2 linked regions of the Thermobifida halotolerans genome follow. The protein of the gene in region 2 interacts with the protein of the main gene of each other region in a pairwise test. Links are inferred from orthologs where the notes say so. Each region holds a gene or a part of one and is shown on either strand. Other genes may lie near its edges. The genes, in order: ftsZ and mreB.

The links.
Region 1: the proteins of mreB (region 2) and ftsZ interact in binary tests that used the Escherichia coli proteins (3 or more experiments, as listed by UniProt). The link is inferred for Thermobifida halotolerans from one-to-one orthologs.

Annotation. Positions count from the first base shown.
Region 1 is NZ_CP063196.1:664,133-678,979, forward strand. The notes cover bases 334-3,147. They hold ftsZ (cell division protein FtsZ), read left to right. Parts: upstream 334-944; coding sequence 945-2,351; downstream 2,352-3,147. Other genes in these bases: NI17_RS02970 (cell division protein FtsQ/DivIB), read left to right, coding at 334-564; pgeF (peptidoglycan editing factor PgeF), read left to right, coding at 2,434-3,147. In the rest of the region: more of NI17_RS02970, read left to right, coding at 1-333; more of pgeF, read left to right, coding at 3,148-3,153; NI17_RS02985 (YggS family pyridoxal phosphate-dependent enzyme), read left to right, coding at 3,155-3,877; NI17_RS02990 (cell division protein SepF), read left to right, coding at 3,996-4,520; NI17_RS02995 (YggT family protein), read left to right, coding at 4,560-4,865; NI17_RS03000 (DivIVA domain-containing protein), read left to right, coding at 4,997-5,872; NI17_RS24340 (hypothetical protein), read left to right, coding at 5,934-7,130; ileS (isoleucine--tRNA ligase), read right to left, coding at 7,223-10,405; NI17_RS03015 (divalent-cation tolerance protein CutA), read left to right, coding at 10,784-11,050; NI17_RS03020 (signal peptidase II), read left to right, coding at 11,278-11,844; NI17_RS03025 (RluA family pseudouridine synthase), read left to right, coding at 11,841-12,767; NI17_RS03030 (TetR/AcrR family transcriptional regulator), read left to right, coding at 12,823-13,416; NI17_RS24345 (alpha/beta fold hydrolase), read left to right, coding at 13,503-14,847. UniProt on the Escherichia coli protein: Essential cell division protein that forms a contractile ring structure (Z ring) at the future cell division site. The regulation of the ring assembly controls the timing and the location of cell division.
Region 2 is NZ_CP063196.1:3,033,738-3,048,712, forward strand. Bases 11,875-14,816 are described here. They hold mreB (rod shape-determining protein), read right to left. Parts: upstream 13,892-14,816; coding sequence 12,857-13,891; downstream 11,875-12,856. Other genes in these bases: rodA (rod shape-determining protein RodA), read right to left, coding at 11,875-12,379; NI17_RS13655 (hypothetical protein), read right to left, coding at 12,395-12,694; ndk (nucleoside-diphosphate kinase), read right to left, coding at 14,188-14,595; NI17_RS13670 (DUF4233 domain-containing protein), read right to left, coding at 14,761-14,816. In the rest of the region: NI17_RS13595 (glycoside hydrolase family 9 protein), read left to right, coding at 1-794; proB (glutamate 5-kinase), read right to left, coding at 938-2,074; GTPase ObgE, read right to left, coding at 2,109-3,473; rpmA (50S ribosomal protein L27), read right to left, coding at 3,569-3,835; rplU (50S ribosomal protein L21), read right to left, coding at 3,851-4,162; NI17_RS13625 (Rne/Rng family ribonuclease), read right to left, coding at 4,392-7,145; NI17_RS13630 (TIGR03936 family radical SAM-associated protein), read right to left, coding at 7,259-8,050; NI17_RS13635 (TIGR03960 family B12-binding radical SAM protein), read right to left, coding at 8,526-10,460; NI17_RS13640 (PIN domain-containing protein), read right to left, coding at 10,492-10,893; NI17_RS13645 (hypothetical protein), read right to left, coding at 10,894-11,157; more of rodA, read right to left, coding at 11,201-11,874; more of NI17_RS13670, read right to left, coding at 14,817-14,975. UniProt on the Escherichia coli protein: Forms membrane-associated dynamic filaments that are essential for cell shape determination. Acts by regulating cell wall synthesis and cell elongation, and thus cell shape.

The sequences.
Region 1 (14,847 bases), 2.4 Mb from region 2 along the record:
GGCCTGGACCGGCTCACCGAGGAGGAGGTGGTGGCCGCGGCGGACGTGGCCACCGGAACCCCGCTGGCCAGGGTGGACACCGGAGCCGTCGTGGAGCGCGTGGCGGAGCTGCGGCTGGTCGAGTCGGTCGCGGTCCGGCGCGGGTGGCCCGCCACACTGCGCGTCGAGGTGACCGAACGCACCCCGGTGCTGGCTCTCTCGGTCGAAGGCGGCTACCACCTGGTGGACCGCGAGGGGGTGCGGGTCGAGGAGGCCGACACCCGGCCCGAGGGCTATCCCCTGGTCCGGGTCACCGGCGAGGTGCGGGGAAACCCCGCGGTGGCCGAGAGCGCCCGGGTGGTCGGGGCGCTGCCCGAGTCCCTGGTCGACGCGGTCGACACCGTCGTGGCGACCGACCGGGCCCGGATCACGTTGGAACTCGTCGGCGGGGCCACCGTGATGTGGGGTGACAGCGAGCGGGGAGCCGACAAGGCCCGGGCGCTGGAGGTGCTCTTGGAGCAGCACCCGCCCGATCCGGGACGCCACTACGACGTGAGCGCCGCGGGGGTCGCGGTCGTCCGGTGAGACGACCGTCACGGTGCCGGAGGCGAAGCGCCGTACGGCGGCGCGCCCAGCACCTGCCCGCGCGACACGCCGATAGGCTGAAGCCGGTGGTTAGTTGCCCGTTACCAGGGTGGCGGCTTACTGTCAGGAAGCACAGTCTTTAGTTGACATAAGTACGAAGTACTTCCGCATCCTCCGTGATGCGGACGGGGCCGCGGACGTGCCCGCACGGTCCGTGACCCCATGTTCCGAGCGTTCCCCGAGGAAGTGCTCGGGACTGGCAAGCAGGCAGAACCGGACAGCTTTCGCGTCGATCCGGACCCGGGAGGGACGCCCCCCACGGTCGCTCTTCCCGGGGGATCGGCGGAGTTGGCAAGAAGCGAGCGGAAAGGCCCCTCGTCGTGGCAGCACCGCAGAACTACCTCGCGGTCATCAAAGTCGTCGGGATCGGCGGCGGCGGTGTCAACGCCGTCAATCGCATGATCGAAGAGGGTCTCAAGGGCGTCGAATTCATCGCCATCAACACCGACGCTCAGGCGCTGCTCATGAGCGACGCCGACGTCAAGCTCGACGTCGGCCGCGAACTCACCCGTGGTCTGGGCGCGGGCGCCAACCCCGATGTGGGACGCAAGGCGGCCGAGGACCACCGCGAGGAGATCGAAGAGGTCCTCAAGGGCGCCGACATGGTCTTCGTGACCGCGGGGGAGGGCGGTGGCACGGGAACCGGGGGAGCCCCGGTGGTCGCCAACATCGCCCGGTCCCTGGGGGCGCTCACCATCGGTGTGGTCACCCGCCCCTTCGGTTTCGAGGGCAAGCGGCGCGCCACCCAGGCCGAGTCGGGGATCGCGATGCTGCGTGAGGAGGTCGACACGCTCATCGTCATCCCCAACGACCGACTCCTGTCCATCTCCGACCGGCAGGTCAGCGTCCTGGACGCGTTCAAGGCCGCCGACCAGGTGCTGCTGTCGGGTGTGCAGGGCATCACCGACCTGATCACCACGCCGGGCCTGATCAACCTGGACTTCGCCGACGTCAAGTCGGTCATGTCGGGGGCGGGGTCGGCGCTCATGGGCATCGGTTCGGCGCGCGGCGACGACCGCGCCGTGGCGGCGGCCGAGATGGCGATCTCCTCGCCGCTGCTGGAGGCCAGTATCGACGGCGCCCACGGTGTGCTGCTGTCCATCCAGGGCGGTTCCGACCTGGGCCTGTTCGAGATCAACGAGGCCGCCCAACTCGTGGCGAACTCCGCGGCGCCCGAGGCCAACATCATCTTCGGCGCGGTCATCGACGACGCGCTCGGCGACGAGGTGCGGGTCACGGTCATCGCGGCCGGATTCGACGAACCCCAGGTGGAGGCGGCGCCCCCGTCCCGTGCGGCGAGTACGCCGCGGCCTCCGACGGAGCGGCGCCCCGAGCCGCCCGCCCCCTCCGCCCCGGCCGCGCCGCCCGCGGCGCCGTCGCGCCCGGCCGACCCTCCGCGCGCCTCCCGGCCGTCCCTGCCCGAGTCCGTCTCCCGCCCGGCGCCCGAGCCGGTCCGGGACCCCGGGCCCGCGCCCGAGCCGCCCAAGGCGGAGCCGCCGCGGGCGAGCGAGCCCGCAGCGGACGCCGCACCCGAGGAGCCCAAGGAGTCCCGCGACGACGACCGGCCGTACCGGCCGGGGGGCATCCACGCGGTGGGCGACAGCGGCTACGGCCGTCCGCGGACCTCCGACAGCCCCTTCTCCCGTACCAGCGAGATCCCGACGCCGCGGCGGCGCGTGGTCTTCGACGAGGGCGACGACCTCGACGTCCCGGACTTCCTCAAGTAGCGCACGCCGACCGGTCCGCGCGGCGGACCGGTTCCCACCGCCGTTCGCTCCCCCACGAATCGGATAGGAGGTGCTCGCCGGTATGAGCACCGTGATCGAGCTGGCCCCGGGTGTGCGAGCCGGATTCACCGGACGCGACGGCGGAGTCAGCCGGGAACCCTACGCCACCCTGAACCTGGGCGGTCACGTCGGGGACGACCCCGAGGCGGTCGCCGAGAACCGGAGGCGGGCCGCGCGGGGCTTCGGACTCGATCCGCGTGACGTGGTGTGGATGAACCAGGTGCACGGCGCCGACGCGGTGACCGTGACCGGTTCCGGTCCCGCCGGGGACGTCGACGCCGTCGTCACCACGGTGCCGGGGCTGGCGCTCGCGGTCCTGGTGGCCGACTGCCTGCCGGTGCTGGTCGCCGACGCCGAGGCGGGGGTCGTCGGCGCGGCGCACTCGGGGCGGCCGGGAATGGCCGCGGGTGTGGTCGCGTCGCTGGTGGCGGAGATGGAGCGGCACGGCGCGCGTCCCGAGCGGTGCGCCGCGCTGCTCGGGCCGGTGGTCTGCGGGCGGTGCTACGAGGTTCCCGAGGAGTTGCAGGAGGAGGTGGCCCGCAGTGTGCCCGAGGCCCGGTGCACCACTGACGCGGGCACTCCGGGAGTGGACATCCGGGCGGGGGTCACGGCACAGTTGAAGCGACTCGGAGTGACCAACGTCACCCATGATGCTCGGTGTACCCGAGAGAGCACCGACCTGTTCTCCTACCGCAGGGATGCGACCACGGGTCGGTTCGCCGGATACATCTGGAAGGCCTGACATGAGCGAGGACGCGCGCCGCGCGGAGATCGCCGCGAATCTGGACCGGGTGCGGGAGCGGGTGGCCGCCGCCTGCGCGGCGGCCGGGCGCGCGGCCGAGGAGGTCCGCGTCATCGCGGTCACGAAGCAGTACCCGGCCTCCGACGTGCGCGTCCTGGCCGGTCTGGGAGTGCGCGACGTGGGCGAGAACCGCGACCAGGAAGCCGCCCCGAAGGCCGCCGAATGCCGTGATCTCGATCTCACCTGGCACTTCGTCGGACAGTTGCAGACGAACAAGGTGCGCTCGGTGGTGCGCTACGCCCACGTGGTCCACTCGGTGGACCGGCCGCGGCTGGTCACGGAGCTGGGACGGCGGGTCCGCGCCGAGGGGCGCGCGCTGACCTGTCTGGTCCAGGTCAACCTGGACCCCGAGTCGGCGCGGGGGGTGATCGGCCCCCGCGGCGGCGCCGACTGCGCGGACGTGCCCGCGCTGGCCGAGGCGATCGAGGCCGAGGAGGGACTGTCCCTGGGCGGGGTGATGGCCGTCGCGCCGCGCGACGGCGATCCGCTGAAAGCGTTCGACCGTCTTAATGCGGTCGCCGACGACATCAGGGGTCGCTACCCTCATGCCACGGTGATTTCCGCGGGGATGAGCGGTGACCTGGAAGCCGCGGTCGAGCGGGGCGCGACACACCTGAGAATAGGTACGGCGTTGCTTGGCGATCGGGGGTTGATCGTGGGGTAATGTCCCCAGATGGACCCTGGGGCACACGTTGTTCCCTCCGCTCAGGGGGTGGACGGGGACCGAATCCATCGACAAGTCATCTGCGGTGAATCACCACAGGGACGACGGAGGACAAGAGATGGCCGGCGCGATGCGCAAGATGGCGGTCTACCTCGGCCTCGTGGAGGACGACCGTTACGATCACCGTTATGCGGACGAGTACGATGACTTCGAGGATTTCGACGAGGCCCTCGACGAGCGGCCCGTTCGAGACCGCGCTCCCCGTGACGACGCCCGAGGCGACTCCGTGACGGATTCGGTCGATCACCCCGCGTCGCGCAACGAACGGCGCCCCACCGTCCCCGCCGTGCCCGCCACCGCTGATCTCGCCCGGATCACGACACTCCATCCCCGGACCTACAACGAAGCGCGTACTATCGGAGAGCATTTCCGTGAAGGCATTCCGGTGATCATGAACCTCACCGAGATGGTCGACAGTGACGCCAAGCGTCTGGTCGACTTCGCGGCGGGGTTGATCTTCGGCCTGCACGGCAGCATCGAACGCGTGACCAACAAGGTGTTCCTGTTGTCTCCGGCTAATGTTGAGGTGACCGCTGAAGACAAAGCACGTATCGCTGAGCGAGGATTCTTCAATCAGAGTTAGAGCAGCACACGCATCCAGTAAGGCAGCCGGAGTACGGGAGTGAACATCGTCCAAGTCGTGCTCGGCAACGTTCTGATCTTCGTCCTATACCTCTTCCTGTTTCTGCTGATCGGGCGGCTGGTGTTCGACTTGGTTCAGATGTATGCCAGGTCATGGCGGCCTGCCGGATTGGTCCTGGTTCTGGCCGAGACGACGTATACGATCACGGACCCGCCGCTCAAGTTCCTGCGTCGCTTCATCAAACCCATCCGGTTGGGGAGTGTCGCGCTCGACTTGAGCTTCATGATCCTGTTCCTTGTGGTGACGATCCTCCTCCAGGTCGTGACGTCTGTCCTGACCGTGTAGCGAGACCCGAGACAGCAGAAAGGTAGGCTCCGGTTCCGATACATGAGTCTTGGTCATGATCTGGAGTGCCATAAGGTCACGATCAGGTAGCGTCCCTACGGACGGAGTCCAAGCGCGCCAAGGAGACGAACATGCCGCTGACACCTGCGGATGTACGCAATAAACAGTTCAGTACGACCCGGCTGCGGCCGGGATACGACGAAGAAGAGGTCGACGCCTTCCTCGACGAGGTCGAAGCCGAACTCGATCGTCTGATCCAGGAGAACGAGGAACTGCGCGGCAAGCTGGCGGAGTGCCTGCGCGGCAAGGTGCCCCCTGCGGGAATGAACGACTTCCAGCCCCAGGAACCCCCTGCCCCTCAGGAAGCCCCCAAGCCCGAGATGCCGATGCGGCAGCAGCCCGAACCGATGCGGCAGCAGCAGCCCGAGCCGGCCCAGGCCGCGGCCCCGCCCATGGGGCTGCCCGGCGGCGACGACAACATGGACACCGCCGCCCGCGTTCTCGCCCTCGCCCAGCAGACCGCCGACCAGGCGATCTCCGACGCCCGCCGTGAGGCCGACGAGACGCTGGGACGGGCCCGCCACGAGGCCGAGGACATTCTCGGCAAGGCCCGCCGCCAGGCCGAGCAGATCGTCAACGAGGCGCGCGCCCGGTCGGAGAACCTGGACCGCGACGCCCAGGAGCGCCACCGCCAGGTCATGGGGTCGCTCGTGCAGCAGCGCGACGAGCTGGAGCACAAGGTCGCGGCGCTCAAGGACTTCGAGCGCGAGTACCGCAGCCGCCTCAAGGACTACTTCGAGCGGCAGTTGAGGGAGCTCAACGAGGGAGCGCCCGACTACAGCAACAACCCGAACACCACGGGCGGTTTCCAGACCATGTCGCCTCCCACCGGCGGCAGTCCGTCGCTGCAGCACGCCGGACCCGGCTCGGGCTCCACGAACCCGTTCGCCTCACCCGAACCGGCGCCGCACGGCTACCACCCGGGTGACCCGCACGACCGCCACTGAACCGGCGGTCGGCGGTACCAAGTCCCACTCGATCCATGAACCCTGAGAAGGCATTCACCCGGTGATCATCGTCTGCCTGGTGCTGGTCGTGGCGGCGTTTGTCGTGATCGGCATGGCACTGGCGCTCGCAGAACTGACTCTGGTCAACGTCGCGCTCGGACTCGGCGGCCTGTCCGCCGTACTGCTCGCGGTGGAGTTCGTCCGCAACAGGAGGACCCTGTTCGGGAAGGGCCGCACGGAGTCGCTGCCCGGTCACCGGAGTGCCGACGTCCACGGGACCATGGCGGGACAGGCTCGGACGGACGGTTTGGGGAAGGCGTCCGTCCACCCTCCTGCCATGGCGGTGGCCACCGGTCCGGTGGCCCCGGCCGCCGGCGTCGGCGGCCCGTCCGCGGCTGTCCATGGCTTCGAGGACACGACCGCGGCAGCCGATGCCCACGCACCCGCGCCGGTTTCCGGACCGGTGCGGGCGGCTTTTTCCCCGCCTCCCGACGTCGCCCCCGCGCCGTCCGGTGCGGACGGTTCCGACACCGAACCGGCCGTGCCGGAGCCGAGCGGGGCGACCACGGTCGAGCGTCCCGAGGACACGACCACCCGGACGGAGTGGGACGACGAGGACGACGTCGGCCCCGGACCGGTGGCCGACGGGGAGGCGGCTGCCCGGACCGGAGGCGACGCCCGCGACGACGGGCCCGGGTCCTCTCCGGTCGGTGACGCCGACGAGGAGGACGCCGTCGACGCCGAAGCCGACGCCGAAGCCGAAGCCGACCGGGTGGCCGGCGACGAGGACGCCGGATTCGGACCGGTGACCGGCCGGGAGGCCGAGGAGCCGGAGCGGGCCGACGACGAGGCCCCCGTCCCGGCCGACGACGCGACGGCGACCGGCCCCGACACGGACTCCGACACCACCGGCTCCGACGACTCCGCCGCAGCGGACGCGGACGAGGACGGACCGGTCGGCACCGCCGACGCCGACGACACGGCCGAGGTCGCCTTCCGCGAGCCCGCCGAATGGGCCCCGCCCTTCTCACTGCCCTCCCGTGAGGAGAGCGAGAGCAGGAGCGTCTCCGCCGCGGCCATCGCCGCGCTCGCCGCCCGCTGGACCCCCACCGGCGACGAACTGGCCGCCGAATCCTCCGACACCTCCGACGACGACAGTCCCGCCGGAGTGGACAGCACCCCCTCCCCGGACACCGGGACCGGTTCCGCGGACGCGCCCCACGGCGGCACGGCCGCCTCCAAGGACCCCGAGGACTGACCTCCTCCCGCGCGCCGCCCCGCCGACCGGCCCGGCAGAACGGAAACGGGGCCGCGAACCGGTCGGTCCACGGCCCCGAAACCTCCGGCGGGTCAGGCCCTGCGCAGCCGCAGGGTGATGCCGAACTCCTCCGAGACCACCTCGTGAGCGTCCGGCTCACCGGGGCCCTCGGTGAAGGAGACCGCCAGCACCTCGCCGCTGATCGTCTCCGCGTGCTCGGTCATCGCCTGCGCGGTCGTCTCGTCGGTGGCCGACCACCACAGGTCGATGCGGTCGGAGATGTCCAGACCGCTGGACTTGCGGGCGTCCTGCACCAGACGGACCACCTCGCGGGCCAGCCCGGCGCGGCGCAGCTCCGGCGTCAACTCCAGGTCCAGCGCCACCGTCTCACCGGACTCCGAGGCCACCGCCCAGCCCTCGCGCGGCTGCTCGGTGACCAGCACCTCCTCGGCGGACAGCGCCACCGGCTCACCATCGACGTCCACGGTGGCCGACCCCTCGCCGCGCAGCCCCTCCACCAGCGCCTTGGCGTCGGCGGCCTGGATCGCCTTGGCGACCTGCGGGGTGCCCTTGCCGAACCGCCTGCCCAGCGCCCGGAAGTTCGGCTTGACCGAGTAGTCCACCAGGTCACCGCCGACCACCGACAGCGGGTCGAGCTGCACCACGTTCAGCTCCTCGGCGATCTGCGCCCGCAACTGCTCGGGCAGGGCCTCGAAGCCCCGGGCGCCCACGAGCGCCCGCGCCAGCGGCTGGCGGACCCGCCGACCGGAGTCCACCCGGGCGGCCCGTCCCAGCTCCACCAGGCGGCGCACCAGCGCCATCCGCGCCGACAGTTCGGGGTCGATCAGCGTTCCGTCGGCCACCGGCCAGGACGCCAGGTGCACCGACTCCGGCGCGTCCGGACGGCGCAGCGCCTGCCACACGTGGTCGGTCAGGAACGGGACGATCGGAGCCATCAGCAGGGTGACGGTCTCCAGGCACTCGAACAGCGTCGCGAACGCCGACGCGCCCTCGGGCGTGTTCGCGCCCGCCCAGAAGCGGCGGCGCGACCGGCGCACGTACCAGTTGGACAGGTCGTCGACGAACGTGGTCAGCGCGCGCCCCGCGGCCGCCGGGTCGAACCGCTCCAGCGCGTCGTCGACCGTCCTGATCAGCGAGTGCAGTTCCGACAGCAGCCAGCGGTCCAGCAGCGGCCGCTCCGCCGGGGCGGGCGCGTCGGCGAGCCGCTCGTGGCTCCACCCCTCGCCCGCGCCCGCGTACAGGGTGAAGAAGGACGCCGTGTTGTAGTAGGTCAGCAGGACCTTGCGGACGATCTCCTCCAGCACGGCATGCCCCACCCGGCGCGGCATCCACGGCGACCCGCTGGCCGCCATGAACCAGCGCAGCGCGTCGGCGCCGTGCCGGTCCATCACCGGCATCGGCTCCAGGATGTTGCCCAGGTGCTTGCTCATCTTGCGGCCGTCCTCGGCGAGGATGTGGCCCAGACAGACCACGTTCTCGTAGGAGGAGCGGCCGAACACCAGCGTGCTGACCGCCATCAGCGAGTAGAACCAGCCGCGGGTCTGGTCGATGGCCTCGCAGATGTACTGGGCGGGAAAGTTCGCCTCGAACTTCTCCAGGTTGCGGTGCGGGGCGCCCCACTGCGCGAACGGCATCGCTCCGGAGTCGAACCACACGTCGATGACCTCGGGCACACGGCGGGCCACCCGCTGCTCCAGCGGCAGCGACGGGTCGGCGTCGGGGTCGGGGATGACGATGTCGTCGACGTAGGGCCGGTGCGGGTCGAGGCCGGACAGGTCCTGCCCGCTCAGCTCGCCCAGTTCCTCCAGGGAGCCCACGCAGATCCGCCGGCCGTCGGGGAACTCCCAGATCGGCAGCGGCGTGCCCCAGTAGCGGCTGCGCGACAGCGCCCAGTCGACGTTGTTGCGCAGCCACTCGCCGTAGCGGCCGTCCCTGACGTTGGCCGGAACCCAGTTGGTGGCGGCGTTCTCCGCGAGCAGCCGGTCCTTGATCTCGGTGGTGCGGATGTACCAGGAGGGCACCGCGTAGTACAGCAGCGCGGTGTGGCAGCGCCAGCAGTGCGGGTAGCTGTGCTCGTACGACAGGTGCGCGAACAGCAGGCCGCGCTCCTTCAGGTCGGCGACCAGCGTCTTGTCGGCGGTCTTGAAGAACACTCCGCCCACCAGGTCGAGGTGCTCCTCGAAGGTCCCGTCGGGACGCACCGGGTTGATCACCGGCAGCCCGTAGGCGCGGCACACCTGCATGTCGTCGGCGCCGAAGGCGGGGGCCTGGTGGACCAGGCCGGTGCCGTCCTCGACCGTGACGTAGTCGGCGAGCACCACGAAGTGCGCGGCCGTGTCGAACTCCACCAGTTCGAAGGGGCGCCGGTAGGTCCAGCGCTCCATGTCGGCGCCCCTGAACCGCTGCCCGGTGAGCTCCCAGCCCTCCCCGAGCGCCGCGCCGACCAGCGGCTCGGCCACGACCAGCCGCTCGGAGCCGTCGGTGGCCACCACGTAGTCCACCTCCGGGTGCACCGCCACGGCGGTGTTGGACACCAGGGTCCAGGGGGTGGTGGTCCACACCAGCAGCGCCGCGTCACCGGCCAGCGGGCCGGAGGTCAGCGGGAAGCGCACGTACACCGACGGGTCGGTGACGGTCTCGTAGCCCTGCGCGAGTTCGTGGTCGGACAGCGTGGTGCCGCAGCGCGGGCAGTACGGGCTGATCCGGTAGTCCTGCACCAGCAGGCCCCTGTCCCAGATCTGCTTGAGCGCCCACCACACCGACTCCACGTACTCGCGGTCCATGGTGCGGTAGGCCTCGTCCATGTTGACCCAGTAGCCCATGCGGCGCGTCATCTCGGTGAACGCGTCCACGTTGCGCAGCACCGCCTCGCGGCAGCGGGCGTTGAACTCGGCGACGCCGAACGCCTCGATGTCCTTCTTGCCGGAGATCCCCAGTTCCTTCTCCACGGCGACCTCCACCGGCAGGCCGTGGCAGTCCCACCCGGCCTTGCGGTCGACGTGGAAGCCCTTCATCGTCTTGAAGCGCGGGAAGACGTCCTTGAACACGCGCGCCTCGACGTGGTGCACGCCGGGGGTGCCGTTCGCGGTGGGGGGACCCTCGAAGAACACCCAGTTCGGGCCGCCCTGTGTCTGCTCCAGTGACCGTTCGAAGACCTTCTGCTCCGTCCAGCGTCGCAGCACCTCGCGCTCCATCGAGGGCAGGTCGATCTGGGCGGGCAGCGCGGGGAACGGTCGGGTCGACTCCTTCGACACGTGGCGTACCTTTCCATCAGGGGTGTCGGTCACCTGACGGAGGGACGAGGCAGGAGGCCCCGCGGTACCACCCTCCTTGGCCGCGCCGCCGTTGTCGGCCGCGCGTCCCACTTCGTTCCTGACGCTGCCGGTTCTACTGGGCGTCCGCTGCGGGACGCCGTTCTTCCGGCGGCTCCGGGGTGATCTTCCCGCGCGGGCATACCCCCGGGCTCGCACCGTCCCCGGGTCGCTTCGGGCTGTGTCCGCCGGTACTCGTCCCCATCAACGCCTTGCTGGCTCGAGGATAGCCCACCGCGGAACACGGATCGCGGTGTTTTCCGGTCGTGACCTGACGGGGGCATACTCGCTCCGGAACCCGCGAGACCGAGGAGGGCTCAGGTGACGCGAGCGACCCCCGAGGGCGCCGTCCTGGTGACGCTGGCCGAACGCGAGGACGCCGAGGAGTTGGCCGGACAACTCCTGGAGGAGGGGTACGCGCCCTGCACGGTGCACCGCGACATGTTCGCGGGCGAGGACGACGCCGAGGACGTCGACTGGGTGATCGAGGTGCGCACCGGACCGGGCGGCGCCCCCGCCGCCATGGACGAGGACGGCCTGTCCGCGCTCGCCGAGGACTACGGCGGCTTCACACACGTCGAGCGGTAGCCGCGCTCGCCGACGCGGGAGGGCGGTGTGCGGGGGTGAATACAATGATTCTGGCCCGCACGCCGCGCGGACCGGGGAACGGACGGCCGCGAGATCCGGAGGCGTCGGCGGGCCGCGACCCACGTTGAGGAGTTCCGCTGAGTGACGTCGACCCCGACCGGGGCACCGAGAAGACCGATGACGTTTCCCCGCCGGTCCGGCCGCGCCGGATCGGTCTGCTGCTGGCCGTGGCCGCCGTCCCCCTGGTCGCCGACTTCGTCACCAAGGAGATCGCGCTGGCGCGCTTCTCGCCGTACGACCCGGTGGAGCTGCTGGGTGGACTGCTCAGGTTGACGCTGGTGTTCAACCCCGGAGCGGCGTTCTCCATCGGCACCGGCATGACGTGGGTGTTCAGCCTGATCGTGGTGGCCGTCATCGGCTACATCCTGTGGACGGCGCCCCGGCTGCGCAGCGCGGGGTGGGCGGTGGCGCTCGGCCTGATCCTCAGCGGCGCCACCGGCAACTTCATCGACCGCATCTGGCGTCCCAACACCAGGGAGCTGTCGTCGTCACTGGTGGGCCCGGAGGCGCCGGGGACCCTGCTCGACCGGCTGCTGAGCCCGCCGTCCCCGATGTACGGCCACGTCGTGGACTGGATCCAGATCCCCTACTGGCCGGTGTTCAACATCGCCGACTCCGCGATCGTGTGCGGCGGCGTGCTCGCCGTCCTCCTGGCCTTCCGCGGGATCAACATCGACGGCACCCGCGAGGCGGACAAGACCCCGAGCACCCCGACGCGAGGAGACGAAGCGTGAGTGACCACCGAAGCATGCCGGTGCCCGACGGGCTGGAGGGCGACCGGCTCGACGCGGCGATCGCCCGCATGTTCGGCCTGTCGCGCACCCGCGCCGCCGACCTGATCGCCGAGGGCAACGTCCTGGTCGACGGAGCCGAGGCGGCCAAGTCCGACCGGGTGAGCGCCGGGGCGTGGCTGGACGTCACGCTGCCTCCGCCGCCCAGCGCGCCCGCGCCGCGCCCCGAACCGGTGCCGGGCATGACCATCGTCTACGAGGACGCCGACATCGTCGTGGTGGACAAGCCGGTCGGCGTGGTCGCCCACCCCACGCAGGGTTGGACCGGGCCGACGGTGCTGGACGGGCTGCTGGCGGCGGGGGTGACGGTCGCCACGAGCGGCGCGGCCGAGCGGCAGGGCATCGTGCACCGCCTGGACGCCAACACCACCGGCCTGATGGTGGTGGCCAAGAGCGAGACCGCCTACAGCGTCCTCAAGCGCGCCTTCAAGGAGCGCACGGTCGACAAGACCTACCACGCGCTGGTGCAGGGACACCCCGATCCGCTGCGCGGCACGATCGACGCGCCCATCGACCGCCACCCCTCGGGTGACGGCCGGTTCGCGGTGGTCTCGGGCGGGCGGCCGTCGGTCACCCACTACGACACGGTGGAGGCGTTCCGCGCGGCCAGCCTGCTCCAGATCCGGTTGGAGACCGGCCGCACCCACCAGATCCGCGTGCACATGGCGGCCACCCGGCACCCGTGCGTGGGCGACCTGCTGTACGGGGCCGACCCCACCCTGGCCGAGCGGCTGGGGGTGCGCCGCCAGTGGCTGCACGCGGTCCGCCTGGGTTTCGAGCACCCCACCGAGCACCGCCCGGTGGAGTTCACCAGCCCGTACCCGGAGGACCTGGACAAGGCGCTGCACCTGCTGCGCGAGGAGTAGTCCCGTCGCGGCCCCACCCTCCGGGAGAGAGCGTGGCCGCGACAGAATATGTAGATTGGTCTACTATCTCGGTATGGGAACCAGGGGAGCGGCGACACGCGAGCGCCTCGTCGACGGCGCGCGGGAACTGATCGAGACACACGGCTACTCGGGTACGGGGCTCAACCAGATCCTCGCGGTCAGCGGGGCGCCCCGCGGGTCCCTGTACTTCCACTTCCCCGGCGGCAAGGACGAGCTCGTCGCCGCCGCCCTGGAGCGGGCGGGGGAGGAGGTGGCCGCGCTGCTGCGAACGCTCTCGGAGGAGAGCGCCGACCTGGCCGAGTACGTCCGGCGCCTGGTCGGTGTCTTCGCGGCCAGGACGGAGGAGTCGGGCTTCGCCAAGGGCTGCCCGCTGGCCACCACCGCCCTCGACGTCGCGGCCGTCAACGACCGCGTGCACGCCGTCTGCCGAAGGGTCTACGCGTCCTGGCAGGCGGTCCTCGCCGACCGCCTGGCGGCCGAGGGATGGAGCCCTCGTGAGGCCGAGGCCGACGCGTGGTCGGCGCTCTCCCTGATCGAGGGGGCGCTGCTGCTGGCGCGCGCGACCCGCAGTACCGAACCGCTCGACCGGGCGCGCGAGGCGGCCGTGCGGTTGCTGGTCAGGAACTGACCCGGGGCCGGGACGGCGTCGCCGCTCCCCGGTCCCGGGGTTTTTGCGACCCAAGAATATGTAGATCGGTCTACACAGGAGGAAGTATGTCCGCACGGCCTGACACTCTCGTGGTCGGCGCGACCGGGTTCATCGGCCGCTGGCTGCTCGCCGAACTGCTGCGTCGCGGCCGGACCGTCGCGGCCGGGATGCGCGGCGGTCCGGCCCGCGAGCGGGAACTGCGCGACTGGCTGCGCGCCCACGACGCCCCCGTGGACCGCCTCAGCGCCGTCCACGTCGACATCACCCGACCCGGCCTCGACCTCGACGACACCGCCGCACACCACCTGGAGTCGATCCGCGACGTCCACAACTGCGCGTCGCTGTTCCGCTTCGGCCTCACACGGCGGGAGGCGCGTGCCGCCAACGTCGACGGCGCCCGCCACACCGTCACCTGGGCGGCGGGGCTGGCCGGACTGCGTCGCGTGGTCCACCTCACCGGCTACCGGGCTGCCGCGCAGCCGACGGACCCGGCCGGGATCGCACAGCTCTACCGCGACCACGGCGCCTACGAGGCGTCCAAGACCGAGGCCGACGCGGCGGTCCGCGCCCTCGCCGAACGCGAGGGCCTGCCGTTGAGCGTCGTCAACCCCAGCACGGTCATCGGCGACTCCATCACCGGGGAGGCCGGGCAGTACATCGGTCTGGCCGAGACCGTCCGGAACCTGTGGGCGGGGCGGCTGCCGCTGCTGCCCGGCGACGCCGCGACCTTCGTGCCGGTGGTGACCGTCGACCACCTCGCCCGCTTCCTCACTGAGGTGCCCGAACGCGACACCGGGGGCGTGCGCGCCCACTGGGTGCTCGACGAGACCACCCCCAACCTGCCCGAACTCGTCGACCACCTCGCCACCCACCTGGGAGTGCGCGCGCCGCGCCGCTTCATGCCCGTCGGTGTGCTGCGCCGCCTGCCCCGCGCGGTGACCCGCGCCGAACCCGAGACGCTGCCCTTCCTCACCGCCGACCGCTACGACACCGCGTCGGCCCACGCCCTGGCCCGCGCGGCGGGCCTGACCCACCCGCCGGTGCGCGACGCCCTGGCGCGGTGGGCCGACCGGCTCGTCGCCGACGGCTTCGGCGCGCTGCCGCCGGGCCGTCCCGGCGGGCTGCACCCGGTCGCCGGAAGCCGCACCTACCTGGCGGGGGAGCGGAGTGCGCCCGACCACGTCCTGCTGCACGGCCTGCCGCTGGACGGGGAGTCCTGGCACGCGGTGGCCGACCGGCTCGACGGCTCCGCACTGGTCCCCGACCTTCCCGGGCTGGGCCGCTCGGCGCCCGCGCGTGTGCCCGTCGACGTGTGGCTGGCCGAACTGCTCGCCCCGGTGGTGGGCAGACCCGTCCTGGTGGGGCACTCAGCGGGATGCGCCCCGGCGCTGCGCCACGCCCACGCCCACC
Region 2 (14,975 bases):
ACGACGTCTACCTGCTGGACGACGGCGCCCGACTGGTCGGCTCGACCACGCAGACCAGCCACCCGCTGACCGGCCTGGAGCCCGGCACCACCTACACCGCCTACGTCGTGGCCCGGGACCACGCGGGCAACGTCTCCGAGCGGAGCTGCTACGCCGTCTTCGGCACCGACACCGCCCCCGACGCGCCGAGCGCCCCCGGCGACCTCGCGGCCCTCGACATCACCGCCACCGGCGCGGTCCTGTCGTGGAGCCCGTCCACCGACAACAGCGGCAGCGGCCTGGCCGGATACGACATCTACGAGGTGGGCGGCGACCGGGTGGTCCCGGTCGGCTCGACCACGCAGACCAGCTACCCGCTGACCGGCCTGCGGCCCAGCACCGCCTACACCTACTGGGTCGAGGCCCGCGACAACAACGGCAACAGCTCCGCCCACAGCGCCGTCTCCTTCACCACCCTGGCGGAGGACGGCGGCGGGGCCTCCTGCCTGGTGGAGTACCGCACCAACGACTGGAACGGCGGCTTCACCGGCTCGGTCCGGATCACCAACACCGGTGACACCGCGCTTTCCGACTGGCGGCTGTCCTTCGCCTTCCCCGCGGGGCAGCAACTCACCCACGGCTGGAACGCCACCTGGAGCCAGAGCGGGGCCGACGTCACCGTCACCCCGATGTCCTGGAACAGCGGCCTGGCGCCCGGAGCCACCGTCGAGGTGGGCTTCAACGGCTCCTGGACCGGTTCCAACTCCGCTCCCACCGAGTTCGTCCTCAACGGCGAGAGCTGCGACACCGCCTGACCCCCTCCCCCGTCGCGGCCGTCCGCTCCCCGGCGGACGGCCGCGGCGCCGTGTCCGGCCCCGTCATGCGGCGGACAGGCCCGCCCCGGGGGACGCCCGGCAGCCGGGTGTCCTCCCCCGGTCCGGCGGGGCGGGCGCGTGTACTACAGCACCACCAGGTCGTCGCGGTGCACGATCTCCCGGCTGTACTCGGAGCCGAGTTCGCGGGCCAGCCACCTCGTGGAGCGGCCCATGAGGTCGGGGATCTCGGCGGCGTCGTAGTTGACCAGGCCGCGGGCCACGATGCGCCCGTCCTCGTCGCGCAGGTCCACCGGGTCGCCCGCGCTGAAGTCGCCCTCCACCTTGACCACCCCGGCGGGCAGCAGGGACGCCTTCTCGGTGACCACCGCCCGCACCGCCCCGGGGTCCAGGACGACACTGCCGCGTCCGGCGGTGGCGTGGGCCAGCCAGAGCTGGCGGCTGGAGGGGCGTCTGCGTTCGGCGGGGACGAAGAAGGTGCCGACCGGTCCGCCGTCCAGTGCGGCACGCGCGTTGACCGCCGAGGTCAGCACGGTGGCCACGCCCGCCTCCGTGGCGATCCGCGCGGACTCGACCTTGGTGACCATGCCTCCGGTGCCGACCCCGCGCCTGCCCGCGCTGCCGATGTCCACCCCCACCAGGTCCTCGGGGCCGTTCACCTGGCCGATGCGGCTGCTCGTGGGCAGGGACGGGTTGCCGTCGTAGAGTGCGTCGACGTCGGTCAGCAGCACCAGCAGGTCCGCCCGGAGCAGGTGGGCGACCAGCGCGGCCAGCCGGTCGTTGTCGCCGAAGCGGATCTCGTGGGTGGCGACGGTGTCGTTCTCGTTCACGATCGGCACCGCGCCGATCTCCAGCAGGCGGCTCAGGGCGCGTTGCGCGTTGCGGTACTGCGCGCGGCGCATCAGGTCGTCGGCGGTCAGCAGGATCTGCGCGGCGGTCAACGAGTGGCGGGCGAACTCGGCGGTGTAGCGGGCCAGCAGCAGGCCCTGCCCGACACTGGCCGCGGCCTGCTGGGTCGCCAGGTCGCGGGGGCGCTGGACGAGGCCCAGTGGGGCCATCCCGGCGGCGACCGCCCCGGAGGACACCAGCACCACCTCGGCTCCGGCCCTGCGGCGCGCCGCCAGCACACCGGTCAGGTCGCGGATCCGGTCGTGGTCGATGTGCCCCTCGGGGGTCGTCAGGGAGGACGATCCCACCTTGACCACCACGCGCCGGGCCCGGGTGATCGCCGAACGCGCCTGACCGGCGCCTTCGCTACCCACGTCATCTGTCCTTTCAGCCTGCGGAGGGAGGGGATCAGTTCAGTCGGGAGTCGGTACCGCGCGGTCCGAGGACGGTCTCCTCCGCGCCGACGGTCGGGGCCCAGTCGAAGACCACCGCGTTGTCCTCGTCCCCGATGTGGACCTCGGCGCCCTCGGTGGCACCGGCCCTGGCGAGGGCCTCCTCGATGCCGAGCCGGTTGAGCCGGTCGGCGAGGTAGCCGACGGCCTCGTCGTTGCTGAAGTCGGTCTGGCGGACCCAGCGCGCGGGCTTGTCACCCAGCACGCGGAAGACGTTGTTGCCCAGCGGGACGACCTGGAACGGCGTCTCGCCGAGTTCGCGCGGGCGCAGCACCAGGCGGGTGGGCTCCTCGACGGGGCGGGCGGCGCGGGCCGCGGCCACCTGCTCGCCGAGGGCGAAGGACAGTTCCCGCAACCCCTCGCGGGTGGCCGCCGACACCTGCAGGACGCGGTAGCCGCGCTCCCGCAGCATGGGTTCGACGAGTTCGGCGAGTTCCCGGGCCTCGGGCACGTCGACCTTGTTCAGCGCCACGATGCGCGGGCGGTCGGACAGGTCCACCCCGGTCCGCTCGCCGTAGACGGCCAGTTCCCGCTCAAGGACGTCCAGGTCGGTGACGGGGTCGCGGCCCGGCTCGTAGGTGGCGCAGTCCAGCACGTGCAGCAGAGTGGAGCACCGCTCGATGTGGCGCAGGAACTCCAGACCCAGTCCTCTACCCTCGCTGGCGCCGGGGATGAGCCCGGGCACGTCGGCGATCACGTACTGGGTCTGTCCGGCCTCGACGACGCCGAGGTTGGGCACCAGCGTGGTGAACGGGTAGTCGGCGATCTTGGGGCGGGCCGCGGAGAGGGCCGCGATCAGTGAGGACTTGCCCGCGCTGGGGAAGCCGACCAGGCCGACGTCGGCGATGGTCTTGATCTCCAGGCGGACGTCCAGCGCCTCGCCCGGCTCGCCCTTGAGTGCGAAGCCGGGGGCCTTGCGCCTGGGGGAGGCGAGTGCGGCGTTGCCGAGTCCGCCGCTGCCGCCGCGGGCGGCCACCAGTCGGGTCCCCTGCCCGACCAGGTCGGCGATGACCTCGCCGTCCAGGGTGGTCACCACGGTCCCCTCGGGGACCGGCAGCACCAGGTCGGCACCGTTGGCTCCGGCGCGGTGGCCGCCCTGGCCGGGGGTTCCGTTGCCCGCCCTGCGGTGGGGACGCCGCTGGTAGTCCAGCAGGGTGGCGGTGTTGCGGTCGACCTCCAGGATGACGTCGCCGCCCCGGCCGCCGTTGCCGCCGTCGGGACCGCCCAGCGGCTTGAACTTCTCCCGGTGGACGGAGGCACAGCCGTGCCCGCCGTCCCCGGCCTTGATGTGCAAGACCGCCTCGTCGACGAAATCGGACATGTCGCTGGCTCCTCGATGCCGCTGGACGAATGCACGTGAGGCGGGCCAGTGGCACTGGCCCGCCTCACGTTCTGGTACTGCGCCGTTCCCCGGACCTACTCGCTGGCGGCCGGGGTCGGGACGATGCTCACGGCCTTGCGGCCGCGCAGGTTTCCGAACTGGACCGTGCCCGCGACCAGCGCGAACAGGGTGTCGTCGCCACCGCGGCCGACGTTGTCGCCGGGGTGGAAGCGGGTGCCGCGCTGACGGACGAGAATCTCGCCGGCGTTGACGGCCTGCCCGCCGAAACGCTTGACACCGAGCCGCTTGGCGTTGGAGTCGCGTCCGTTACGGCTGGACGACGCGCCCTTCTTGTGTGCCATCTCGCGCTCCTCCCGCTACTTCGCGGCGATGCCGGTGACCCGGACCTGGGTGTACTTCTGGCGGTGCCCCAGGCGCCTCTTGTAACCGGTCTTGTTCTTGTACTTCAGGATATTGATCTTGGGGCCCGCGGTCTCGCCGAGGACCTCGGCGGTGACCTCGTATCCGCCCAGCTCGGCAGTGTCGCTGATGACCTTGCCGTCGTCGACGACAAGCAGCGGCTGCAGGTTGAGCGTGGCACCGGCCTCTTCGGCCACCCTGTCGATGGTCAAGACGTCATCGACGGAGACCTTCTCCTGTCGGCCGCCCGCTCGCACGATCGCGTACACCGGGAAACTCACTTCCTGCTCGCTTCAGAAAAGAATGCGCTCAAAATCGACCGCAGTCGTCAACCCGCTCGCCCCCCAAACGTGGTGGCGTGGGATTCGAAAGGAGGTCTCGGGCGCGCGAACATGTGGGGCGCGCCGACGCACCATAGTTCAGACTACCACTCGCCCGCCGGGGGTGAGCACGACGCGGTCGGGGCCGGGCGGGCGCGGACCCGCCCGGCAGTCCGAATCATCCGGCCTCGGCCACCGCCGTCTCGGGGGCGGCCACGCTCGCCTTGCGCCGGGTCCGGCGGCGGCGGGGCCGTTCGGTGACGGCGTCGGAGTCGGCCGCCTGGCCGTCGTCGGCCTCGGCCGCCGGAACGGACGCCACCTGCACGGCGGCGGGCGCTTCGGGTCCCGTCTCGTCGGGGCCCTGCCCCTCCGCCTCCGGCGGTGGTCCCGCGGCGCGCTTGGCCCGCCGGGTGGTGCGGCTCGACTTCTTGGGCTCCTGCGCGGCGGGCTCGGTCTGCGGAGCGGCCTCGACCTCCGGTGCGGACTGCGCCTTCTCCGCCGCAGCCGCCCTGTCCGAGGACTTGTCCGAAGCCTTGTCCGAGCCGTTCTTGTTCTTCTTCTTGCGTCCGCCGTTGCCGTTGGACCTGGTCTCGACGAGGTCGGTGTGCAGGACCAGGCCGCGGCCGCTGCACTGCTCGCAGGTGTGCGAGAAGGCCTCCAGCAGCCCCTGGCCGACCCGCTTGCGGGTCATCTGCACCAGTCCCAGCGAGGTGACCTCGGCCACCTGGTGCTTGGTGCGGTCCCGGGACAGGCACTCCAGCATGCGGCGCAGGACCAGGTCCCGGTTGCTCTCCAGCACCATGTCGATGAAGTCGATCACGATGATGCCGCCGATGTCGCGCAGCCGCAGCTGCCGCACGATCTCCTCGGCCGCCTCGAGGTTGTTCTTGGTGACCGTCTCCTCGAGGTTTCCGCCCTGACCGGTGAACTTGCCGGTGTTGACGTCGATGACGGTCATCGCCTCGGTGCGGTCGATGATCAGGGAGCCGCCGCTGGGCAGCCACACCTTGCGTTCCAGCGCCTTGGCGATCTGCTCGTCGATCCGGTAGGCCTCGAAGACGTCGCGGTCCTCGGTCCAGTGCGACAGGCGGTCGGCCAGGTGGGGGGCGACGTGGTCGACGTAGTCGCGTATGGTCTCCCAGGCGTCGCCGCCGGAGACGACGAGGCTGGAGAAGTCCTCGTTGAAGATGTCGCGGACCACGCGGGTGGTGAGGTCGGGCTCGCTGTTGAGCAGTGCCGGGGCGGTGGCCGACTTCGCCTTGCGCTTGATGGCCTCCCACTGCTTGGCCAGGCGGGAGATGTCGCGCTCCAACTCCTCCTCGCTGGCCCCCTCGGCCGCGGTGCGCACGATCACCCCGGCGCCGGTGGGCATGACCTTCTTGAGGATCTGCTTGAGGCGGGCCCGCTCCTTGTCGGGGAGCTTGCGGCTGATCCCGGTCATGGAGCCGTCGGGCACGTACACCAGGTAGCGGCCGGGGAGGCTGATCTGGCTGGTCAGGCGGGCGCCCTTGTGGCCGAGCGGATCCTTGGTGACCTGGACCAGGACGGACTGGCCGGACTTGAGCACCGACTCGATCCGGCGGGGCTGGCCCTCCAGTCCGGTGGCGTCCCAGTTGACCTCGCCCGCGTACAGGACGGCGTTGCGTCCCTTGCCGATGTCGACGAAGGCCGCCTCCATCGAGGGCAGGACGTTCTGCACCCGCCCCAGGTAGACGTTGCCGACGTAGGACTTGTGGTCGGCGCGGTCGACGTAGTGCTCGACGAGCACGTTGTCCTCGAGCACGGCGATCTGGGTGCGCTCACCGGTGCGGCGGACCACCAGGTCGCGCTTGACGGACTCGCGGCGGGCCAGGAACTCGCTCTCGGTGATGATCGGGGGGCGGCGGCGTCCCTGCTCGCGGCCCTCGCGGCGGCGCTGCCGCTTGGCCTCCAGGCGGGTGGAGCCGCGGACGGCCTGCACCTCGTTCTCGATCGGGCGTTCGGTGCGGGCGGGACGCACCCGGACCACCGTGTTGGGCGGGTCGTCGGGTTCGGGTTCGGCCGCGACCTCCGTTCCCGAGCGGCGGCGGCGACGGCGGCGGCGACGGCTGGTGCCCGTGGCCTCGGCCTCCTCGGCGGAGTCGTCCTGCTCGGAGCTGTCGGCACCGCCGGTCTCGGCCTGCTCGGCGGTCGCGGTCTCGGTGGTGGTCCCGGCGCGGTCGTCGGCGTCGTCGGAGGTGGTGGAGGCGTCGGCGGCCGTGGCCTCCGCGGTCTCGGTGTCGTCGCCGTTGCGCCTGCTGCGCCGTCCGCCCCTGCGACGGCGGCGGCGGGTGGACCGATCCTCCGCGGAGTCCTCGGCGTCGGATTCGGGTGTCTCCTCGGCATCCTCCGTCGCGGCGCCGGAGTCGTCGGCCGTCTGGTTCTCCTCCACCACGGGGGGTTGGAAGAGCACCATGGGCGGCTGGAAGGTGACCGCGGCCACGGCGGGGGGTTCGGCCGGTTCCGCCGCGCCGGTGTCCTGCGAAGCGCCTACCTCGGCCGTCTCGGGCTCGCTCGGCGCGTCCCGGTGGTCCGGCTCGGCGCCGTCGGCCCCGGCCGTGCCGGTCCTGCGGGTGCGCGTCCGCGGGCTCCGGGTCGCGGTCTTGCGGCTGCGCCGCTTCGGCTCCTCCGCGGCCTCCTCGGAGGCCGGTTCCGCTCCCTGCGGGACCGGGTCTGCGGGCACCAGTTCCACGGAGGAGGCGGCCACGGTCGTGGGTGTCGACGCCGGTGCCGGCTCTGGTTCGGGCGGCGGTCCGGCGGGTCGGCTCGCGGCACGGCCACGGCGCACCGGCGCGGCCGGGCGCACGGTGCTGGACATGCCTGCGGGGGCCGATCCGTTCGGCCTGGCGGTTGTCTCTGTTTCAGTTGTCCCCTCGGTGCCTCCGGCACCGTTGCTGGGCTCGTTCTCGAGCATCCGGGCGGTCTCCCGTCAAGTTCTCGGGCGCGGCCCGCACAAGGTGCCCGGCCGCGGCTCGCAAGAACTGTCGTTGTCAATATCCGCACCGACGCCGCACTGGGCGGCACCGGTCAAAGTCCTTGAGGTGCGCTCACGTTCCCCGATCCGGGCCGCGCGGGGGCGTGCCCGGCGTGTGCGCTGACGACGGTGGCGCCTGTCTCCGAGGCCGCGTCGTCCGCGGCGAGCGGGTCCGCGATGGTTCCGGAGTCCTCGTCGAGCGGCCCCTGCGCCAGTCGGGTCATCCTCGTCGATGACTGCGGCGCGAGTTCGGCGATCTGACGGAGGCCGGTCACCACGTCGTCGGGTCGTACGACAGGGATGGTATGCCGCACGATCAAGCGAAGTATGGCATATGTCTCTTGTTGTTCCGTTGCGGCGCGCCTGTCGACATCCAGTCGAAGGACCGGTGAGCGTGCGTCGAAGCGGCGGCGCCCCTTCTTGGTGAGCCGCTCCACCTCGATCCGTTCGGCCGCGAGGAACGCGGCCACGGCTGCCGCGGCGTCGTCAGGGTCGACACCCGGAAGTTCGATGCGCCACTCCGACGCCTCCAGACGGTCCGCCAGACCGCCCGCCGTCGCCGGGACCACGGTGAGGATGTCGATGCCCTCGGGCATCGCCTCGTCGAGTCGCGCGCGCAACTGTTCCGGGTCCATCGGCTCGGCCAGAGTGAGTTCGCAATACTCCGCCTCACTCGCCACTCCCGTGGGTGCGGCACCCGTGTAGGAGATCTTGGGGTGAGGCGAGAACCCCGCCGAGAAGGCCACGGGCACCTGGGCCCTGCGCAGCGCACGCTCGAGTGCGCGGGCGATGTCGCGATGGCTCGCGAATCTCATCCGGTGGCGTTTGGCGTACCGTACGCGCAACCGTCGGCCCTGGTTTCCGTTGGAGAGCGAATCGGCGCCCTCAAGTGCGGGGGGCAGCTCTGCTCCTTTCCTCGGACTCCCTCGGGGACCGGCACGGCGGCCCGTGCCTCTCCCCTGGGAGAGTTCGTCTTCTTTTCAGCCTACGGGGCGTACCGGCGACTTCGCGCCACCGCCCTGTTGATGTACAACCTGCTCCGGCGGACGCGTGTTCCGGCACTGTCAATGCTGTTCCCACTGCGACCGGAGTTGAAAAGCGCTGTTTGCGGCGCTCGGCGACGGATCGGAGCGCTCCACCGCCCGCCCGGGGCCCGATCCGGGGCCGCGCGGGGCTTTCTCGAAAAAATCCGAAACCTTTGCCAACCAACCCCGGACCCGGTACGTCCAAGTACGTGTACGGCCCGGCGCGAGCGGGGTGCCGGGCCGTACCTCCTCCTTCGGGGCCGGCCGCCCCGGCTCCCGCGCGGACCGGTCGCCCTCACACCACGCTCAGCGGCAGCAGTTTGCGTCCCGCCGTGTCGTGGGTCTGGATCTCGGTGCCCATGCTCGGGCAGACCCCGCAGTCGTAGCAGGGGCTCCACCGGCAGTCGTCGACCTCCACCGACTCCTCGCCGTGCAGGGCGTCCTGCCAGTCCTGCCACAGCCACCCGCGGTCCAGTCCCGCGTCGAGGTGGTCCCAGGGCAGCACCTCGTCGGCGTCGCGCTCGCGCACCGTGTACCAGTCCACGTCCACCGGCTCGTCGGCCAGGACCGCCTCGGCGGCCTCGATCCAGCGGTCGTAGGAGAAGTACTCGCTCCAACCGTCGAAGCGGCCCCCGTCGCGCCACACCCGCTCCACGACCCGGCCCAGTCGGCGGTCGCCGCGGGAGAGCAGTCCCTCGATGATGGAGGGGCGTCCCTCGTGGTAGCGCAGCCCGATCGACTTGCCGTAGGCCCTGTCCGAGCGCAGGGCGTCCCTGAGCCCGCGCAGCCGGGCGTCGACGACCTCGTGCGGGGTCTGGCCCGCCCACTGGAAGGGGGTGTGCGGCTTGGGCACGAACCCGCCGATGGAGACCGTGCAGCGGATGTCCCTGCGTCCGGTGACCTCGCGGCCGGCCCTGATGACCTCGCGGGCCAGATCGGCGATGGCCAGGACGTCGGCGTCCTCCTCGGTGGGCAGCCCGCACATGAAGTAGAGCTTGACCTGGCGCCACCCCGCGGCGTAGGCGGCGGTGACGGTGCGGATCAGGTCCTCCTCGGTGACCATCTTGTTGATGACCCGGCGCATCCGCTCGCTGCCGCCCTCGGGCGCGAAGGTGAGCCCGGAGCGGCGGCCGTTGCGGGTGAGCTCGTTGGCCAGGTCGATGTTGAAGGCGTCCACCCGGGTGGAGGGCAGGGACAGTCCGGTGTGGGTGCCCTCGTAGCGGTCGGCGAGGTTCTTGGTGATGTCGGCGATCTGGCTGTGGTCGGCGCTGGACAGCGACAGCAGGCCGACCTCCTGGAAGCCGGAGGAGCGCACTCCCTGCTCGACCATCCCGGCGACGGCCTGCTCGCTGCGCTCGCGCACCGGGCGGGTGATCATCCCGGCCTGGCAGAAGCGGCAGCCGCGGGTGCAGCCGCGGAAGATCTCGACGCTGTAGCGCTCGTGGACGGACTCGGCGATCGGGACGATCGGGTTCTTGGGGTAGGGCCACCTGTCGAGGTCCATGACGGTGTGCTTGTGCACCCGCCAGGGCACCCCCTCCCGGTTGGGCGTGTACCGCTCGATCCGGCCGTCGGGCAGGTAGGAGACGTCGTAGAACTTGGGCACGTACACCCCGCCGGTGGCGGCCAGGCGGGTCAGCAGGGCGTCACGTCCGCCCGGGGAGCCCTCCCGCCTGAACTCGCGGACGAGTTCGGTGACGGCCAGCGCGATCTCCTCGCCGTCGCCGAGGATGACGGCGTCGAGGAAGTCGGCGATGGGTTCGGGGTTGAACGCCGCGTGGCCCCCGGCCAGCACGATCGGGTGCTCGTCACCCCGGTCGACCGCGTGCAGCGGGATGCCCGCCAGGTCCAGCGCGGTGAGCAGGTTGGTGTAGCCCATCTCGCTGGCGAAGCTGACGCCCAGCACGTCGAAGGCGGCCAGCGGCCGGTGCGCGTCCACGGTGAAGTGCGGCACCCCGTGCTCGCGCATGAGCTTCTCCAGGTCGGGCCAGACCGCGTAGGTGCGTTCGGCGAGCACGCCCTCGCGCTCGTTGAGGATCTCGTAGAGGATCTGGATGCCCTGGTTGGGGACCCCGACCTCGTAGGCGTCGGGGTACATCAGCGCCCACCGCACCTCCGTGTCGTCCCACTCCTTGACAACGGAGTTCAGCTCACCCCCCACGTACTGGATCGGCTTTTGCACCTGCGGCAGCAGCGATTCCAACTGCGGGAAGACGGATTCGACAGGCATTGGTCCAGAACCTTTGACGGGAATTGTCGTGTTAGGGAGTGTGGATCGCCGGAACCATGCTGCGGCCCGACGCCTCGCACAGCTTGGCGATGTCCCCCGGATCACTGGTCACGATCCGGATGGCGGCTCGGTCGAAGGCGGCGGCCACCACCATCGCGTCCACCGCGTCGCTCAGTCCACTGCGTCCGATGAGCTCTCCTGCACGATATGCGAGCCTCTCGGTCGGCGCGAGAATCGAGCAGGTCTTCAGGAAGCGCGCCAGTCGCTCCTGACGCGCTCCGTTCCGCCATGCCTGCGCGAGGACCGGCGTGATGACGAGCAGCGACCGCCCCTGTCTGCAGAGCCGCTCGTGGCGATCCAGGAAGTGCTTGTCGTTGCGTTCGGCCGCGAGGAGGGCTCCCGTGTCGTAGACGACGGGAAGGGTGGTGCTCATTCAGGAGGCCATCCGCTCCGCGTTCAGGAAACGCGCCTCGTCTGCGGCGATCTCGGCGTCGATCTGCGCGGCCTCGGCGGGTGTCAGCTCGCCGATCTCCGCCCGGATCTCCGCCAGAATCGCGAGGGTCTCGGCCCGACGGTTGGCCTCCTGCGTCGCCTGGGCGAGATAGGCGGAAAGGGAGACTCCCTGCTCGCGGGCGATGCGGCGTGCCTCGCTGACAACCGCCTCCGGAAAAGTGACGGAGATCTTCTCTGTTGCCATATCCGAATCCTACCAGAAGGAACCCAGGGGGAATCATTCACTACTACTCCGCTTCCCTGTCATGCGCGCGGACGGCCAGCACCAGGCCGATCCCGGTGAGGTTGGCGACGGCGGCGGACCCCCCGTAGGAGACGAACGGCAGGGGCAGTCCGGTGACCGGCGTGAGCCCCAGGGTCATGCCGATGTTGACGAACGCCTGGAAGCAGATCCAGGCGGCGACCCCGACGCAGACCAGCCGGCCGTAGGGGTGGCCGCAGCGGGCGGCGACCCGCAGGACGCGCAGCAGCACCACGCCCAGCAGGACGATGGCGGCACTCCCCCCGACGAAACCGAGCTCCTCGGCCACGACGGTGAAGATGAAGTCGGTGTGCTGTTCGGGGACGAACTTCCCGCTCGTCTGCTCACCCCGGAACAGTCCGGAGCCCCCCAGACCACCCGAGCCGACGGCGATGAGCGCCTGGTTGACGTTGTACCCGGCGCCCAGCGGGTCGGCCCCCGGGTCGATGAAGGAGGCGAAACGTGCCACCTGGTAGTCCTTCAGCAGGTCGAACCGCCACACCGCGAGAGCGCCCAGCAGTCCGCAGCCGAGAAGGAGCAGCACCCAGCGCGGCGACGCGCCCGAGGAGGCGAGCATGGCCAGGTAGACCGCTCCCAGCACCATCGCGGTACCCAGATCGGGTTGCAGCAGGATCAGTCCCATCGGCACCGCCAGAACCGCCAGGCTGAACAGCACGTCCCGGGTGGTGGGGGCGGGCTCCCCGTCCCGGGGTTCGCCCAGCAGCACGGCCACCCCCAGGATCAGCGCGATCTTGGCGACCTCCCCCGGCTGGGCCTGCAGACCGCCGATCACGATCCACGAACGGGCGCCGTTGATGACCTCACCCAGCGGGGTGAGCACCAGGAGCAGCCCGACCGTGGCGACCGCGAACACGACGGGCACGCAGGCGCGCACCACCCGGTGGCCCAACGAGGCGACGGCGAGACAGACCAGCAGAGCGAGCACCAGGTGCCCCAGGTGCCGCCAGGCGTACTCGGTGAGCCCCGTCGACCCGTCGGGCGACAGGGTGGCCGACCACACCACCAGGACCCCCAGCACACCGAGGGCGAGCACCGCTGCCAGCAGCACCCAGTCCACACGGTGGGGCGCGGCCCACACGGCGAGCCGCCTGAGGCGCACCCCCGGGGAGGCCGGCCGCACGGACGTCTCGGAGCGAAGCGACATGCGATCCTCCCGGGGTCACTCGTCGAGGAGGCGGACGGTTCCGCCGGGACGGACCGTGGACGCCTGGGTGGACGACTCGCCGCCGGTGCGCACGTCCAGGGTCTGCCCCCGCGTGGCCGGAGCGGCCACCGCCTGGACGCGGTTTCCCTCCGCCAGCGTCCGGTAGTGCTCGCCCATCGGCACCTGGAGGTACCACAGTCTTCCCACCAGGACCGCCAGCAGGCACACGACCAGCACCTGGGCGGCGACCACCGGGCCGCCCCCGCCGGAGCGGGGACCGGTCCGGCTGTCGGGACCATCCGCCAGAACACCCATCAGGCTCTCCCCCTTCCTGGCCGCTGGGCACCGTCGATCGCTGCGAGGTCGCCGTCGGGGGGAGTGCGCGGCACCCGCACCGCCGCGTACCGCACGGCCGGGGCTGCGGTGGTCGGCGGCAACGCCGTTGCTCTCCGAGGTCGGACGGTGTCGCGGGTCATGTCAGCGCCGCCGCTCGGGAACCAGGACCCGGTCGAGCCGCTCGTAGTTCTCCGCGCAGGTGCCCGCGCCCACGGCCACCGAGTCCGGCGCGTTCTCGGCCACGTGGACCGGCATCCCGGTCTCGTGGCGCAGCCGCTCGTCCAGGCCGCGCAGCAGCGCTCCGCCGCCGGTGAGGGCGATGCCGCGGTCCATGATGTCGCCCGCCAACTCCGGGGGGCAGCGGTCCAGGGTGGCGCGCACCGCGTCGATGATGGCGCAGACGGGTTCCTCGACGGCCTCGCGGACCTGCGCCGCCGACAGGAGCACGGTCTTGGGCAGGCCGCTGACCAGGTCCCGGCCGCGCACCTCGGCGCGCAGCTCCTCGGTCGCCGCGGGATGGACCGAGGCGACGGCCTTCTTGAGCTCCTCGGCGGTGCGCTCCCCCACCGTCAGGGAGTGCTCCTTCTTGACGAAGGCGATGATGGCCTCGTCGAGTTCGTCCCCGCCGACCCGGACGGACCGGGAGATGACGATGCCGCCCATGGAGATGACGGCCACCTGGGTGGTTCCGCCGCCGATGTCCACGACCATGGTGCCGGTCGGCTCGTGCACGGGCAGTCCCGCTCCGATCGCCGCGGCCATGGGTTCTTCGATGACGAAGACGCGGCGCGCCCCGGCCCGGTGGCCGGCTTCCTTGACCGCGCGGTGCTCCACCGGGGCGACTCCGCTGGGCACCGCGACGACCAGACGCGGTCTGGCAAGATGGCGGCGCCGGTGGGTCTTGTGGACGAAGTACCGCAGCATCCGCTCGGTGGTCTCGAAGTCGGCGATGACGCCGTCCTTGAGCGGACGTACGGCGGTGATGCCTTCGGGGGTGCGGCCGATGATCTGCTTGGCCTCGGTGCCGACCGCCACGATCCTCCCGGTCGAGGTGTTGAGGGCCACCACCGAGGGCTCGTTCAGGACGATTCCCCGGCCGCGCAGGTAGACGAGGGTGTTCGCGGTTCCCAGGTCGACCGCCATGTCACGGCTGAGAAAAGCGGGTCTGGTGGTCATGCGGCGTCCTCAGCGGCGTCGAACGGGATGCGGCTCGTCAGGGGCGGGTGCGGTGCGCTTCGTGCCTCCGTCACCCGCAAGAATAACTCCGCGCATCCGACTAGTTACACAAACGCGCCGGTTTGTCGCGAGGCGCCGAAAAACGCGACCGCGGCCGGACGGAGGAATCCGTCCGGCCGCGGTCGGTGAAGCGCGGTACCGGTGCCCTGGTCGCCGCCGGTCGGGCCGGACCGGGCGGCGGGCAGCCCCCGCGAGACGCCGTCGAGGGCCCCTCCCGCGTCGGCGGGCGCCCCGCCTCAGGCCAGGTCGGGGAAGAACAGCTTGATCTCGCGCTCGGCCGAGTAGGTGGAGTCCGAGCCGTGCACGATGTTGGCCTGGACGTCCAGGCCGTAGTCACCGCGGATGGTGCCCGGAGCGGCGGCGATCGGGTCGGTGGTGCCGGCCAGGGAGCGAAACGCCTCGACCGCGCGGTTGCCCTCCACGACCATGGCCACCAGCGGGCCGCCGGTGATGAACTCGACCAGCGAGGGAAAGAACGGCTTGTCGGTGTGCTCCTCGTAGTGGGTCTTGGCGGTCTCCTCGTCCAGGGTGCGCAGTTCGAGGGCGGCGATCTTGAGCCCCTTGCGCTCGATGCGGGAGATGACGTCGCCGATGATGTTGCGACGCACGCCGTCGGGCTTGATCAGGACAAGGGTGCGCTCCACGGTTGTTCTCTCCTCGACGGATCGTTCACTGGGCCACGGTGTCACCGGTGCGGGGACCGCCACTGCCGCGGTACGCACCGCCTCCGGTGGTGCGTACCCTACCGGTTCCGCGGCCCCGGGCCCGCCTTCCGCGACCGTGGCCCGCCGGGCCCTGCGGGTGCCGCCTCAGGCTCCGCCCGCGTCCCCGGACGCGGTCCGCACCGCCTCGACCCGCCGTCCGAGGACCACTCCGGCGATCCACAGCCCGGCGAAGACGATCCCCAGGTAGGTCAGCCCCGGTACGAGCAGGCTGCTGGCCACGAACGCCACCTGGAGCGCGCACGCGGCGTAGAAGCCCCAGGCGAAGCGCTGCGTCCCGGCCAGAACCAGCGCGGCCAGGG